Regions from separate parts of the Pseudomonas sp. GW821-FHT09E04 genome, predicted to be linked through region 2. Evidence: predicted binding sites of a transcription regulator. Region 2 holds the regulator's gene; the other holds the start of a gene.
What was found. Region 2 encodes FliA, which starts transcription of late flagellar genes. Its sites were predicted from a motif close to CTAAAGTTTNNNNNNNNNNNGCCGNTAA; they were not measured.
Positions count from the first base shown of each region.

Region 1 (7,415 bases), on a different contig from region 2:
CCAGCACGCCGCCTTCATAGGAGATGTGCAGCAGGTTGGCATCCATCGAGTACGGGGATTTCTTCTTGCCGTGGCGCTCGATCGGGATCGCGTGCTTCTCGGCGTAGTCCATCAGTTTCTCGCGGGACAGCAGGTCCCACTCGCGCCAAGGGGCAATCACTTTTACGCCTGGCTTGAGCGCGTAGGCACCCAGTTCGAAACGGACCTGGTCGTTGCCCTTGCCGGTTGCGCCGTGGGAAATGGCGTCGGCGCCGGTTTCGTTGGCGATTTCGATCAGACGCTTGGCAATCAGCGGACGCGCGATGGAAGTACCCAGCAGGTACTCGCCTTCGTAAACGGTGTTGGCACGGAACATCGGGAACACGAAGTCACGCACGAATTCTTCGCGCAGGTCGTCGATGTAGATTTCTTTGACGCCCATGGCCTGGGCCTTGGCGCGAGCCGGTTCGACCTCTTCGCCCTGACCCAGGTCAGCGGTGAAGGTCACGACTTCACAGTTATAAGTATCCTGCAGCCACTTGAGGATCACCGAAGTGTCCAGGCCGCCGGAATACGCCAGAACGACCTTGTTTACGTCCGCCATGCCATCACTCCACGGGGTTCTACGGAAAGCCGAGGAGTCTACCGCTCAAACGCGATAATTTACAGAGGCGCGACAGCTTAAGACGACAAAGCGACAGAATCTGTCGAGAGGGCGACGATGACCGGCGGGTCAGGACGTCGCCGCAGCGTTGGCCGGTGTGCTGGCCTGAGGTGCAGGAGCGGTAGTCGGTGCCACCCGCGCAAGGTGCACGTTGACCCGACGGTTCTTGGCCCGGTTGGCGGCATTGGTGTTTGGCACCAACGGGTAACGCTCACCATGGAAGCGCACGGTGATCTGCGATTCCTGGATGCCGTTGGCCTTGAAGAAGTCGACCACCGCCAGGGCGCGCCGGCGCGACAGCTCGCGGTTGGTCAGGCGATTGCCGCTGTTGTCGGAGTGGCCGTCGAGCTCGATGTGGTTGACCGTCGGATCGGCCTTCATATATTCGAGCATGACTTGCAGCTTGGCCTTGGCGGCGGCGTCCAGTTCGATGCCTTCGCCGGGGAAACCGATCTGTGATTGCTTGACCTGCTCGAAATTCTGCGGGAGCAGTTTCGCCACGCAGGCCTGATAGTCGTTGAACGCCTTGCTGAACTTGACCGGCAACAGACGCACTTCCGACACACGGCCATCGCCCGATGCATGGCGCACCACGGGGCTGCGCCCGTCCATCAGGCCGCTGATCAGTTGCCCGGCCTGCGCCTGAGAACTGTTGAACAGGATATTGCCACTGCCGATCCTGACCGTGCCCAGATTGATATCGCCACGGCCCGGCTGCCAGGGCGCCGCTGCCGCCATCAAGGTCGCCGAACCGCCGCCGAGCATGGCGTTGTAGGCGTTCAGACGGAATGTCGCCTGCTCGCCGGCCTTGCGCACGAACTGGCCTGAGCCGAAATCGGTGATCGGCTGCGTCAGGCGGCATTCGAACTTGTCGCCCTCGACCGTCCACTCAATGTTCTCCAGACGGGTCTGGTAGGTCAGCGCCATCGCCGGAAGGCTGGCAAACACACTGAGCAAGGCTAAATAACGCTGGCGCACGGGAGGCTCCATTGGCTTCTACAACAAAAAGACCGATACATACATGTTTACGGCATACCTATGGGATATCGGACGCTCGTCGCAAAACTTGATAGCGAGTGCCTGCAAGAGTCTTTTCCGGTAGCATTCGCCTCAGTTTGACCCGCCTGGAATCCCCTCATGTCCGACCGCCTGACCCTGCTGCGTCCCGACGACTGGCACATTCATCTTCGCGATGGTGCCGTGTTGACCAATACCGTTGCAGATGTTGCGCGCACCTTTGGTCGCGCGATCATCATGCCTAACCTGGTACCTCCGGTGCGCAACGCCGCTGAAGCCGACGGCTATCGCCAGCGGATTCTCGCTGCCCGCCCGGCCGGCAGTCGTTTCGAGCCGTTGATGGTGCTGTACCTCACCGACCGTACCCAGCCCGAAGAAATTCGTGAAGCCAAGGCCAGCGGTTTTGTCCACGCGGCCAAGTTGTACCCGGCCGGCGCCACCACCAACTCCGATTCCGGGGTCACCAGCATCGACAAGATCTTCCCGGCGCTGGAAGCCATGGCCGAAGTCGGCATGCCGCTGTTGATCCACGGTGAAGTCACCCGTGGCGACGTCGACGTGTTCGACCGCGAGAAAATCTTCATCGACGAGCACATGCGTCGTGTGGTCGAGCGTTTCCCGACGCTCAAGGTCGTGTTCGAACACATCACCACCGGCGACGCCGTGCAGTTCGTCAACGAGGCTTCGGCCAACGTTGGCGCGACGATCACCGCGCATCACCTGCTCTACAACCGCAACCACATGCTGGTAGGCGGAATCCGGCCGCACTTCTATTGCCTGCCGATCCTCAAGCGCAATACCCACCAGGAAGCCCTGCTCGACGCCGCCACCAGCGGCAGCGCGAAGTTCTTCCTCGGCACCGACTCGGCGCCGCACGCCCAGCACGCCAAGGAAGCCGCCTGCGGCTGCGCCGGCTGCTACACCGCGTACGCCGCCATCGAGTTGTATGCCGAAGCCTTTGAACAGCGCAATGCGCTGGACAAGCTCGAAGCCTTCGCCAGTCTCAACGGCCCGCGTTTCTACGGCCTGCCGGCGAACACCGATCGCATTACCCTGGTCCGTGAAGAATGGACCGCCCCGACCAGCCTGCCCTTCGGCGAGCTGACCGTTATCCCGCTGCGCGCCGGTGAAAAACTGCGCTGGCGCCTGCTGGAGGAACACGCGTGAGTGAAGACCATTTCGACGACGAACTGGACGGTCAAGGTGGCGGCGGTTCACGCCATCCAATGGCAGCACGCTTTCGCGGCTACCTGCCGGTTGTCGTCGACGTAGAGACCGGTGGTTTCAACTCGGCCACCGACGCATTGCTGGAGATTGCCGCGACCACCATCGCCATGGATGAAAAGGGTTTCGTTTACCCGGACCACACCTACTTCTTCCGTGTCGAGCCATTCGAAGGCGCCAACATCGAAGCGGCCGCGCTGGAGTTCACCGGGATCAAGCTCGATCACCCGTTGCGCATGGCGGTCAGCGAAGAGACGGCCCTGACCGATATCTTCCGTGGCGTGCGCAAGGCCTTGAAGGCCAACGGTTGCAAGCGGGCGATCCTGGTCGGCCACAACAGCAGCTTCGACCTCGGCTTCCTCAATGCCGCCGTTGCGCGGCTGGACATGAAGCGCAACCCGTTTCATCCGTTCTCCAGCTTCGACACCGCAACCCTCGCGGGTCTGGCGTACGGTCAGACCGTGCTGGCCAAGGCCTGTCAGGCAGCCGACATCGATTTCGATGGCCGTGAAGCGCACTCCGCGCGTTACGACACCGAAAAGACGGCCGAGCTGTTCTGCGGCATCGTCAACCGCTGGAAACAGATGGGCGGCTGGGAAGACTTCGACGACTGAGGGTCGTCGGATTAAATCCCGCGCATGAAAAAACCGGCTCAAGAGCCGGTTTTTTTGTACCTCGACGTTGCGCCTTACAGGGCAGCAGCGTTCTCGGTCAGGTAAGCCGCAACGCCTTCTGGCGAAGCGTTCATGCCTTTGTCGCCTTTTTTCCAGTTGGCAGGGCAGACTTCGCCGTGCTCTTCGTGGAATTGCAGAGCGTCGACCAGACGGATCAGCTCTTCCATGTTACGGCCCAGCGGCAGGTCGTTGATGATCTGCGAGCGGACAACGCCTTTGTCGTCGATCAGGAACGCGCCACGGAAAGCCACGCCGCCTTCGGATTCAACGTCGTAGGCCTTGGCGATGTCGTGCTTCATGTCGGCAGCCATGGTGTATTTCACCTGGCCGATGCCGCCATTGTTGACCGGGGTGTTGCGCCAGGCGTTGTGGGTGAAGTGCGAGTCGATCGACACAGCGATCACTTCTACGTTGCGCGCCTTGAAGTCGGCCATGCGGTTGTCCAGAGCGATCAGCTCGGACGGGCAGACGAAGGTGAAGTCCAGCGGGTAGAAGAACACCAGGCCGTATTTGCCTTTGATGGCCGAGGACAGGGTGAAGCTGTCAACGATCTCGCCATTGCCGAGTACGGCCGGGACGGTGAAGTCAGGGGCTTGTTTGCCTACGAGTACGCTCATTGATATCTCCTGGTGTAGAAACTTGAAGTTCAGGGTTCGCGCCAGCCTGCCACCCTCAGGCGACAGCCCTGTGACACGAACCCCCTTCGCAAGGGCCGACCATCATACACTGCGTTTTTCGACTGTCCTTAACGGTTTTTCGCGAAATCCCGGCTGGCATTCAGCCATGCACCACCGTTCGTCAGTCACAGCCGTTGGCGATGAAAACCGTTGGGAAAGCACTTTGACAATCATTCTCGTTAACATTAAGATCCATCGCAATTGAGCCACAACCAGCGACGGTTCTCACTTATGTATGTTTGCCTCTGCACTGGCGTCACCGACGGACAGATCCGCGAAGCGATCTATGAAGGTTGCTGCAGCTATAAAGAAGTCCGTCAGGCCACCGGCGTAGCCAGCCAATGCGGCAAATGTGCCTGCCTCGCGAAGGAAGTGGTACGCGAAACCCTGACCAAGCTGCAAACCGCCCAGGCCGCGATCCCCTACCCTGTAGAATTTACTGCCGCGTAATTGCACCCATTTCAAAGAACCGGGCTTATGTCCGGTTTTTTTTATGCCTGAAAATCAATTGCTTAGCGACTAGACGCGGAACACAAACATTCTTATTCCGATTAATTTTCATATATTATTCAATAACTTAGGTTTGACACTTATAAGTACCAAGCTCAAACTCCGCCTTATATACCGCTACTTAGGGCAGGACTCCCATCATGAAAGGCGACGTAACAGTCATCCAGCATCTCAACAAGATCCTTGCCAATGAGCTGGTCGCGATCAATCAGTACTTCCTGCATGCGCGCATGTATGAAGATTGGGGCCTGAACAAGCTCGGCAAGCACGAGTACAAAGAATCCATCGACGAGATGAAGCACGCGGACAAGCTGATCAAGCGCATCCTGTTCCTCGAAGGCCTGCCGAACGTGCAGGACCTGGGCAAGCTGCACATCGGCGAGCACACCAAGGAAATGCTGGAGTGCGACCTGCGTATCGAGCGCACCGGCCATGCCGATCTGAAGACCGCCATCGCTCATTGCGAATCGGTTGGTGACTTCGGCAGCCGCGAACTGCTTGAAGACATTCTCGAATCCGAAGAAGAACACATCGACTGGCTGGAAACCCAACTGGGCCTGATCGATAAAGTCGGTCTTGAGAACTATCTGCAATCGCAGATGGGCGAAGACGAGTAATTAGCGAGCGCTAAACTCGAGACACTAAAAAGCCCCGCCCTCTTTCGAGAGGCGGGGCTTTTTATTGCCCGGACTTCAGACTCACCGAAATCCGGGCAGAAACCAATCAGGCTTCGGACTTGGCCGCAGCAGCCTTGGCGGATGCTTCCTTGACCAGAGTCTGCAGCTCACCGTTGGCGAACATTTCAGCCATGATGTCGCTGCCGCCGACCAGTTCACCGCCTACCCACAACTGCGGGAAAGTCGGCCAGTTGGCGTACTTCGGCAGGTTGGCACGGATTTCCGGGTTCTGCAGGATGTCGACGTAGGCGAACTTCTCGCCACAGCCCATCACAGCCTGCGCAGCTTTCGCGGAGAAGCCACACTGCGGGGCATTCGGCGAGCCTTTCATGTAAAGCAGAATGGTGTTGTTGGCAATCTGCTCTTTAATCGTTTCGATGATATCCATGGAGCACCTCGGCTGAACTTTCCGACTCATGGGTCGGCACGGTGGCGCATTGTAACGGAATCCCGAGCGCCCTGCTCGGTCTCCCCGACAGACATGCTCAAGCCGCCGCCACCGTCACCGGCACGCCATTGAGCGCCGCGTTGCCCGAGAGCTCGTCGAGCTGGCACTCATCGGTCAGGTCGTTGGCGCTGGAGCCCGGCTGGCCGCTGGCAATCGCCATCTGCACGCCCGGGCGCGCATGGCCCCAACCGTGTGGCAGGCTGACCACGCCCGGCATCATGTCCGCACTGCCCAGCACTTCAACCTCGATCTGTCCGACCCGCGAGCTTACGCGCACAAGCTGGCCATCGCTGAGCCCGCGACTGGCGAGATCCTCCGGGTTCATCAGCAACTGATGACGCGGCTTGCCCTTCACCAGTCGATGATAGTTGTGCATCCACGAGTTGTTGCTGCGCACATGGCGACGGCCGATCATCAACAGCTCATCGGCAGCCGGCGCCTGCAATGCGGAAAAGCGCGCAAGGTCGGCAAGAATTTCCGGCGGTGCCGCCTGGACTCGTTGATTGGTGGTCTTCAATCGCGGTGTCAGGTTGGGTTTCAGCGCCCCCAGATCCACGCCGTGCGGATGATCGAACAGCGTCGCCAGCGACAACTTGTGTTCGGATGCATCGCCATACAGGCCCATGCGCAGACCCATGTCGATCATCTTCGCCGGCGGCATCGTCGGCTTCAGTTCCTTGTCGGTCTTCGCCGCAAAGGCCTTGGCCAGGCCGACGAAGATCTCCCAGTCATGCAGCGCGCCCTCGGGTTTGGCAAGGATCGCCCGGTTGAAACGGGTGACGTTGCGCACCGCGAACAGGTTGAACGTGGTGTCGTAGTGATCGTTTTCCAGCGCTGAGGTGGACGGCAGGATCAGGTCGGCATAACGGGTGGTTTCGTTGATATAGAGGTCGACACTGACCATGAACTCCAACCCGTCCAGCGCCTGCTCCAGTTGCCGGCCGTTGGGCGTCGACAGCACCGGATTGCCGGCCACGGTGATCAGCGCACGAATCTGGCCCTCGCCTTCGGTGAGCATTTCTTCGGCCAGCGCCGAGACAGGCAGCTCGCCGCCGTACTCGGGACGGCCCGAGACACGGCTCTGCCATTTGTTGAAGTGCCCGCCCGAAGTGGACGCCACCAGATCCACCGCCGGCTCGGTGCACAGTGCACCGCCCACGCGGTCGAGGTTGCCGGTCACCAGATTGATCAGTTGCACGACCCAATGGCACAGCGTGCCGAAAGCCTGGGTGGAAACCCCCATCCGACCGTAGCAGACGGCGCTTGGCGCCGCGGCGAAGTCCCGGGCCAATTGGCGGATCTGTTCGGCAGGAACGGCGCACAGCGGGCTCATGGCCTCGGCCGTGAACGCCGCCACCGCTGCGCGAACCTCGTCCAGACCGTCCACCGGCAAATGGCTTTCCGTTGTCAGGCCCTCGCTGAACAGGGTGTTGAGCACACCAAACAGCAACGCCGCATCGCCACCGGGACGCACGAACAGGTGCTGGTCGGCCATCGCCGCTGTCTCGCTGCGCCGCGGATCGACCACCACCACTTTGCCGCCCC
Region 1 is NZ_JBWKOR010000006.1:130,370-137,784, reverse strand. It holds gene AC07N4_RS22280 (argininosuccinate synthase) at 1-583, opposite strand, end outside; gene AC07N4_RS22275 (flagellar protein MotY) at 713-1,621, opposite strand; gene pyrC (dihydroorotase) at 1,781-2,827, shown strand; gene rnt (ribonuclease T) at 2,824-3,498, shown strand; gene AC07N4_RS22260 (peroxiredoxin) at 3,573-4,175, opposite strand; gene AC07N4_RS22255 (bacterioferritin-associated ferredoxin) at 4,467-4,685, shown strand; gene bfr (bacterioferritin) at 4,886-5,362, shown strand; gene grxD (Grx4 family monothiol glutaredoxin) at 5,469-5,810, opposite strand; gene AC07N4_RS22240 (molybdopterin oxidoreductase family protein) at 5,908-7,415, opposite strand, start outside.
Region 1: AC07N4_RS22275 (flagellar protein MotY) is a predicted target of FliA. The motif match lies at 1,687-1,714, and genes of this name have one in related genera.

Region 2 (7,415 bases):
AAGCCGAGATCTACCCGGATCGCGAACTGGCGATCAACCCGGGGCAGGTCTACGGCACGCTCAACGGCATTACCGCCAAAGATCCGGCTTTCGGGCTGGAGGCGGTGTGGATCGAAGTCAGCCAGCGCGCCCAGGCACAATCGCTCGGTTACACCGTAGTGGATGCCAGTACCGTGGTCGCCACGCACTTGAACCAGATTCTGTACAAGCACTCCAGTGAGCTGATCGGCCACGAAGAAGTGCAGCAACTCATGCAATTGCTGGCCAAGAGCTCGCCAAAACTGGCGGAAGAGCTGGTGCCGGGTGTGGTGTCGCTGTCGCAACTGCTCAAGGTGCTGCAAGCACTGCTGGCCGAACACGTGCCGGTGCGCGACATCCGCAGCATTGCCGAAGCCATCGCCAACAATGCCGCCAAGAGTCAAGATACCGCCGCTTTGGTGGCCGCTGTGCGGGTCGGCGTTTCTCGCGCCATCGTCCAAAGCATTGTAGGGACTGAGTCGGAGCTGCCAGTTATCACGCTGGAGCCAAGGTTGGAACAAATATTGCTCAATAGTCTGCAGAAGGCAGGACAAGGCTCGGAAGAGGGCGTTCTGCTGGAGCCAAGCATGGCCGAGAAGCTGCAGCGTTCGCTCATCGAAGCGGCGCAGCGTCAGGAAATGCAAGGTCAGCCGGTGATCCTGTTGGTAGCAGGCCCGGTTCGCGCGATGCTCTCGCGCTTTGGCCGCCTGGCAGTCCCTGGACTGCATGTGCTGGCCTACCAGGAAATTCCGGACAACAAGCAAGTGACCATCGTTGCGACAGTAGGGCCCAACGGCTGAGGTAGTGGTTTATGCAAGTTAAGCGTTTTTTCGCCGCCGATATGCGTCAGGCCATGAAGCTGGTTCGTGATGAGCTGGGCGCTGATGCCGCCATCATTGGCAACCGCCGCATTGCCGGCGGCGTCGAGCTGACGGCGGCGCTGGATTACAAATTGTCGGCGCTGGCGCCACGGGTTCCGAACATGGAACTCGAAGATGAGCTGCGCAAGACCCAGTCGCGCATCGTCACCGCCCAGGCCGAACTGAGCATGCGTGGTGAAGCCGACGGCAACACCAATCGCCAGTTGTTCTCCGGTCTGCCATTGACCGCCGGCCTGCCGCTGACGGCTGCCGAGCCTCTGACAGAACCGACTTACGCTGCTCCGGCGCGTCCAGCTCCGGCACCTGCGCCGGCTGCCGCTGGCGTTGATCCGCGTGCGCTGGATTCGATGCGTTTCGAACTCAACAGCCTGCGCGAGCTGATGGAAGTGCAGCTCGGCACTCTGGCCTGGAATCAGCTGCAAGGCAGCCGTCCGGCTCAGGCGAACCTTTATCGTCGTCTGCAACGCATCGGCTTGTCCGGCCCGTTGTCCCGCGACCTGCTGGCGCTGACCAGCGATATCGAAGAACCTCGTCAGGCCTGGCGCATGTTGCTGGCGCACCTGGCGCGGATGATCGCCACCCCGGAAGTCGAGCCGCTGGAAGAGGGCGGGATCATTGCCATGGTCGGTCCTGCCGGCATGGGCAAGACCACCACCCTGGCCAAACTGGCCGCCCGTTACGTGCTCAAGTACGGCGCGCAGAACATTGCGCTGGTGAGCATGGACAGCTTCCGCATCGGTGCTCAGGAACAGTTGAAAACCCTGGGCCGGATCCTCAATGTGTCGGTGACCCACGTCGACCCGGGCCAGTCCCTGGTGCAGGCGCTGGATCCACTGCTGCGCAAACGCGTGGTGCTGATCGATACCGCCGGCCTGCAGGCCAGCGATCCGGCACTGCGCATGCAGCTGGAAAGCCTGGCCGGTCGTGGCATTCGGTCGAAAAATTATCTGGTACTGGCAACCACCAGCCAGAAACAGGTTCTAACCGCCGCTTATCACAGTTACAAGCGTTGCGGGCTCGCCGGGTGCATCCTGACTAAACTGGATGAGACGGCCAGCCTTGGCGAAGTGCTGAGCCTGGCGATCAGTCATGAACTGCCGGTCGCCTACCTGACCGACGGCCCACGGATTCCGGATGATCTGCATCTGCCGCGCCGTCATCAATTGGTCAGCCGCGCCGTCAGTGTGCAAATGCAGGAAGAACCCAGCGAAGAAGCCATGGCTGACATGTTCGCTGATATCTACCACAGTCCCACCAAGCAGGTTGGCTGAGGTAATGAACAGTTTTTGTACCTACATCGATGGTCTGCCATGCATTGTTCCGGTTGTGAACGCGCAGCCAGTAATGTGGCCTCCGTCTATGCAAGACAAGGTAAAGAAATAACATGGGCAGCATGCATCCCGTACAGGTGATCGCGGTGACCGGCGGCAAAGGTGGCGTCGGCAAGACTAACGTGTCAGTGAACTTGTCCCTGGCGCTGGCAGAGCTTGGCCGTCGGGTCATGCTGCTGGACGCCGACCTGGGTCTGGCGAACGTCGACGTTCTGCTGGGCCTCACGCCCAAACGTACCCTGGCCGATGTGATCGAGGGCCGCTGCGAGCTGCGCGACGTGCTGTTGCAAGGCCCCGGCGGGATCCGCATCGTGCCGGCCGCTTCCGGCACGCAGAGCATGGTTCACCTGAGCCCGGCCCAGCATGCCGGTCTGATTCAGGCGTTCAGCGACATCGGCGACAATCTCGACGTACTGGTGATCGACACCGCTGCGGGTATTGGTGACTCGGTAGTCAGTTTCGTTCGCGCGGCGCAAGAAGTGTTGCTGGTGGTCTGCGACGAGCCGACCTCGATCACCGACGCCTACGCGCTGATCAAACTGCTCAACCGCGATTACGGCATGAACCGCTTCCGCGTCCTGGCCAACATGGCCCAGAGCCCGCAGGAAGGTCGCAATCTGTTCGCCAAGTTGACCAAGGTCACGGATCGCTTCCTCGACGTCGCCCTACAATACGTCGGTGCGGTGCCTTACGACGAAAGCGTGCGCAAGGCGGTGCAGAAGCAGCGTGCGGTCTATGAAGCCTTCCCGCGTTCCAAGTGCGCACTGGCGTTCAAGGCGATCGCGCAAAAGGTCGACACCTGGCCGCTGCCCGCCAATCCGCGCGGCCACCTCGAATTTTTCGTCGAGCGCCTCGTGCAGCAAACGGCAGGACCTGTGCTATGACCGCCAGCGGTATGAATTTCTACAAGAAGTCGGCACGTGACGCGCAGTACGAGCTGATCGAGCGTTACGCGCCACTGGTCAAACGCATTGCTTACCACTTGCTGGCGCGATTGCCGGCCAGTGTGCAGGTCGAAGACCTGATCCAGGCCGGAATGATCGGCCTGCTCGAAGTCTCGACCAAATACGACGCCAGCAAAGGCGCCAGTTTCGAAACGTACGCGGGCATCCGGATCCGCGGCGCCATGCTCGATGAAGTACGCAAGGGGGACTGGGCACCGCGCTCGGTTCACCGCAACACCCGTATGGTCAGCGACGCGATTCGCTCGATTGAAGCTAAAACCGGCCGTGACGCTAAAGATCACGAGGTTGCGGCCGAACTCCAATTGAGTCTCGACGATTACTACGGGATTTTGAACGACACCCTGGGCAGCCGACTGTTCAGTTTCGACGACCTGTTGCAGGACGGCGAACACGAAGGGCTGCACGAGGATGGCGCAAGTGCTCATCTTGAGCCGTCGCGCGATCTGGAAGATGAGCGCTTCCAGGCTGCGTTGGCGGACGCGATTGCCAATTTGCCGGAGCGTGAGCGACTGGTGTTGGCGCTGTACTACGACGAAGAGCTGAACCTCAAGGAAATCGGTGAAGTCCTTGGCGTCAGTGAATCGCGGGTCAGCCAGTTACACAGCCAGTGCGCGGCCCGCTTGCGGGGGCGTTTGGGGGAGTGGCGAGCGCGCTGAAGGCAGTGTGGGGACGCTGCGAACGAGGCTGGTGCGGTGGTGAACGGCACCGGTCTTGCTCTGTTGTGCTCCAGACAGTCATCGAGTGCTTTGCCGGATTGATTGAAATGGCGCGTCCAGGTGCTGGGCGCGTTTAAGACTGCTTGGAGGTCGAATTGAACAAAGACATGAAAATCCTCATCGTTGATGACTTCTCAACGATGCGGCGGATCATCAAGAACCTGTTGCGTGACCTTGGGTTCACCAACACCGTTGAAGCCGACGATGGCACCACTGCCATTCCGGTGCTCAACAGCGGCAGCATCGACTTTCTGGTGACCGACTGGAACATGCCTGGCATGACCGGTATCGACCTGCTGCGTCACGTGCGCGCCGATGAAAAACTCAAGCACCTGCCAGTGCTGATGGTGACCGCTGAAGCCAAGCGCGAGCAGATCATCGAAGCGGCCCAGGCCGGCGTTAACGGCTACGTGGTCAAACCTTTCACGGCTCAGGCGCTGAAAGAAAAAATCGAGAAGATTTTCGAACGCATCGGCTGATGACGCGCGGGGGAGCTATGGAGCATAACGAATCTTCACAGGGCGACTTCGAGTCGACTCTGAAAAAACACGCGGTCGAACTGGTCGAAAGCCTTGAAAAAGGCAGGTTCGGCGACGCTGTGCAACTGATCCATGAGCTCAATCAGACCCGTGACCGTGGCCTGTACCAGGAAGTGGGCAAGCTCACGCGCGAACTGCACAGTGCAATCGTCAACTTCCAGATCGACCCGCATATGCCGCAGGCCGAGGAAGTGTCGCAGATCACTGATGCGACCGAGCGTCTGGGCTATGTGGTCAAGCTGACCGAAGCGGCGGCCAACCGCACCATGGACCTGGTGGAAAGCGCCACGCCGGTGGTCAATGGCCTGGCTGACGAAGCCCAGGCGTTGAGTGCCGACTGGGGACGTTTCATGCGCCGTGAAGTCGGGGCTGAAGAGTTCCGCGAGCTGGCGCGTCGGGTCGACGGTTTTCTGGCACGCAGCAGCGCGGACAACCGCGCGGTGTCGAGCAACCTCAACGACATTCTGCTGGCCCAGGATTACCAGGACCTCACAGGTCAGGTGATCAAGCGCGTGACCCAATTGGTCACCGAAGTCGAAAGCAATCTGCTCAAACTCGTGCTCATGGCCAGTCAGGTGGACCGCTTTGCGGGCATCGAACATGACCGTGCGGCGATGCTCGCTGAAAAAGATCCACAAAAACATCTCTCGCAGGGTGAAGGTCCGCAGATTCATGCCGATAAACGAGAAGACGTTGTGTCCGGTCAGGACGATGTGGACGATTTGTTATCCAGCCTTGGATTCTAGAGTTTTGGAATTATAGGTTTTTTGGGTTTTTAGACCTGTAGGAGCACCCCCTAATGAGCTTCGGCGCCGATGAAGAGATCCTTCAGGATTTCCTGGTTGAGGCCGGCGAGATTCTTGAGCAACTGTCCGAACAACTGGTCGAGCTGGAAAGCCGTCCGGATGACGCAGATCTGCTCAACGCAATTTTTCGCGGTTTCCACACTGTAAAAGGGGGCGCCGGCTTCCTTCAGCTCAATGAGCTGGTGGAGTGCTGTCACATCGCCGAAAACGTGTTCGACATCCTGCGCAAGGGTGAGCGTCGCGTAGATGCAGAACTGATGGACGTGGTGCTCGAAGCGCTGGACGCGGTGAACAGCATGTTCAGCGAAGTCCGCGATCGCAGTCCGATTACTGCCGCAACGCCGGAACTGCTGGCCGCCCTGGCGCGTCTGGCTGAACCGCAATCGGCGGATGAAGCCCCGGCTTCGCCTGTTGCCGAGATGATCGAAGAACTGGTCGTCGAAGGCGATTCGGGCGATATCACCGATAACGAATTTGAACAGTTGCTGGACTCGCTGAACGCCGTCAAGGCCGAAGCTGAAGCCCCGGCGGCTGCCGCTGCGCCTGCTTCCGATGAAGCAGCCAGCGATGAAATCACCGACGCCGAATTCGAGTCGCTGCTTGACCAGTTGCACGGCAAGGGCCAGTTCGCGGCCGACGCCGTGGCACCAACAGCCGCTGCACCGGCTGCTCCGGCGGCGGGCGACAGCTCCGACATCACCGACGACGAATTCGAAGCCTTGCTCGATCAGCTGCACGGCAAGGGCAACTTTGCCGTCGATGCGCTGGAATCGGCGATTGCGTCGGTGCCTGCATCTGCTGCTCCGGCAGCGGCTGCGGCCGGTAGCGATCTGATCAGCGACCACGAGTTCGAATCGCTGCTCGACGATCTGCATGGCAAAGGCAAGTTCACTGACGTCGCCACCGGTGCCGTCGTGACGGCCGGCAATGCTTCTGCTGTTGCAGCGCCTGCCGCCAAGGCCCCGGCCGCTGCGGCAAAACCTGCTGCAAAAGCGCCTGAGCCTAAAGCCGAACCGGCCAAGCCAGCCGCCGCTGCTGCACCGGCTCCGGCCCGTGCGCCGGCGACTCCGCCACCGGAAAAGCCGGCGAGCGAAGCCGAAACCACCGTGCGTGTGGACACCGCACGTCTCGACGAAATCATGAACATGGTCGGCGAGCTGGTACTGGTGCGTAACCGTCTGGTGCGCCTGGGCCTGAACAGCGGCGACGAATCGATGCAGAAGGCCGTGTCGAACCTCGACGTGGTTACCGCCGACTTGCAGACTGCGGTAATGAAGACCCGGATGCAGCCGATCAAGAAAGTCTTCGGCCGTTTCCCGCGTCTGGTTCGCGATCTGGCGCGTCAGCTCAAGAAAGAGATCAACCTGGAACTGGTGGGCGAAGAGACCGACCTCGACAAGAACCTCGTCGAGGCTCTGGCCGACCCGCTGGTCCACTTGGTGCGCAACGCGGTCGACCACGGTATCGAGTCGCCGGAAGAGCGCGAAGCCTCGGGCAAGGCCCGTGGCGGCAAGGTGATCCTGGCGGCCGAGCAGGAAGGCGACCATATCCTGCTGTCGATTTCCGATGACGGCAAAGGCATGGACCCGAACGTCCTGCGCGCCATCGCCGTGAAACGCGGTGTGATGGACAAGGATGCCGCCGATCGCCTGAGCGACACCGAGTGCTACAACCTGATCTTCGCCCCGGGTTTCTCGACCAAGACCGAGATCTCCGACGTGTCCGGCCGCGGTGTGGGCATGGACGTGGTGAAGACCAAGATTTCCCAGCTCAACGGTTCGATCAACATCTACTCGACCAATGGCGCCGGCTCGAAAATCGTCATCAAGGTGCCGCTGACGCTCGCGATCATGCCGACCCTGATGGTGATGCTCGGCAACCAGGCGTTCGCGTTCCCGCTGGTGAACGTCAACGAAATCTTCCACCTCGACCTGTCGACCACCAACGTGGTGGACGGCCAGGAAGTGGTGATCGTGCGGGACAAGGCGCTGCCATTGTTCTACCTCAAGCGCTGGCTGGTCAGCTCCGCGGCTCACGAAGAGCAGCGTGAAGGCCATGTGGTGATCCTTTCGGTGGGCACTCAGCGGATCGGCTTCGTCGTCGATCAACTGGTCGGCCAGGAAGAAGTGGTCATCAAGCCATTGGGCAAAATGCTGCAG
Region 2 is NZ_JBWKOR010000002.1:104,663-112,077, reverse strand. It holds gene flhA (flagellar biosynthesis protein FlhA) at 1-818, shown strand, start outside; gene flhF (flagellar biosynthesis GTPase FlhF) at 830-2,170, shown strand; gene fleN (flagellar synthesis regulator FleN) at 2,284-3,114, shown strand; gene fliA (RNA polymerase sigma factor FliA) at 3,111-3,851, shown strand; gene AC07N4_RS06770 (chemotaxis response regulator CheY) at 4,019-4,390, shown strand; gene AC07N4_RS06765 (protein phosphatase CheZ) at 4,408-5,196, shown strand; gene AC07N4_RS06760 (chemotaxis protein CheA) at 5,250-7,415, shown strand, end outside.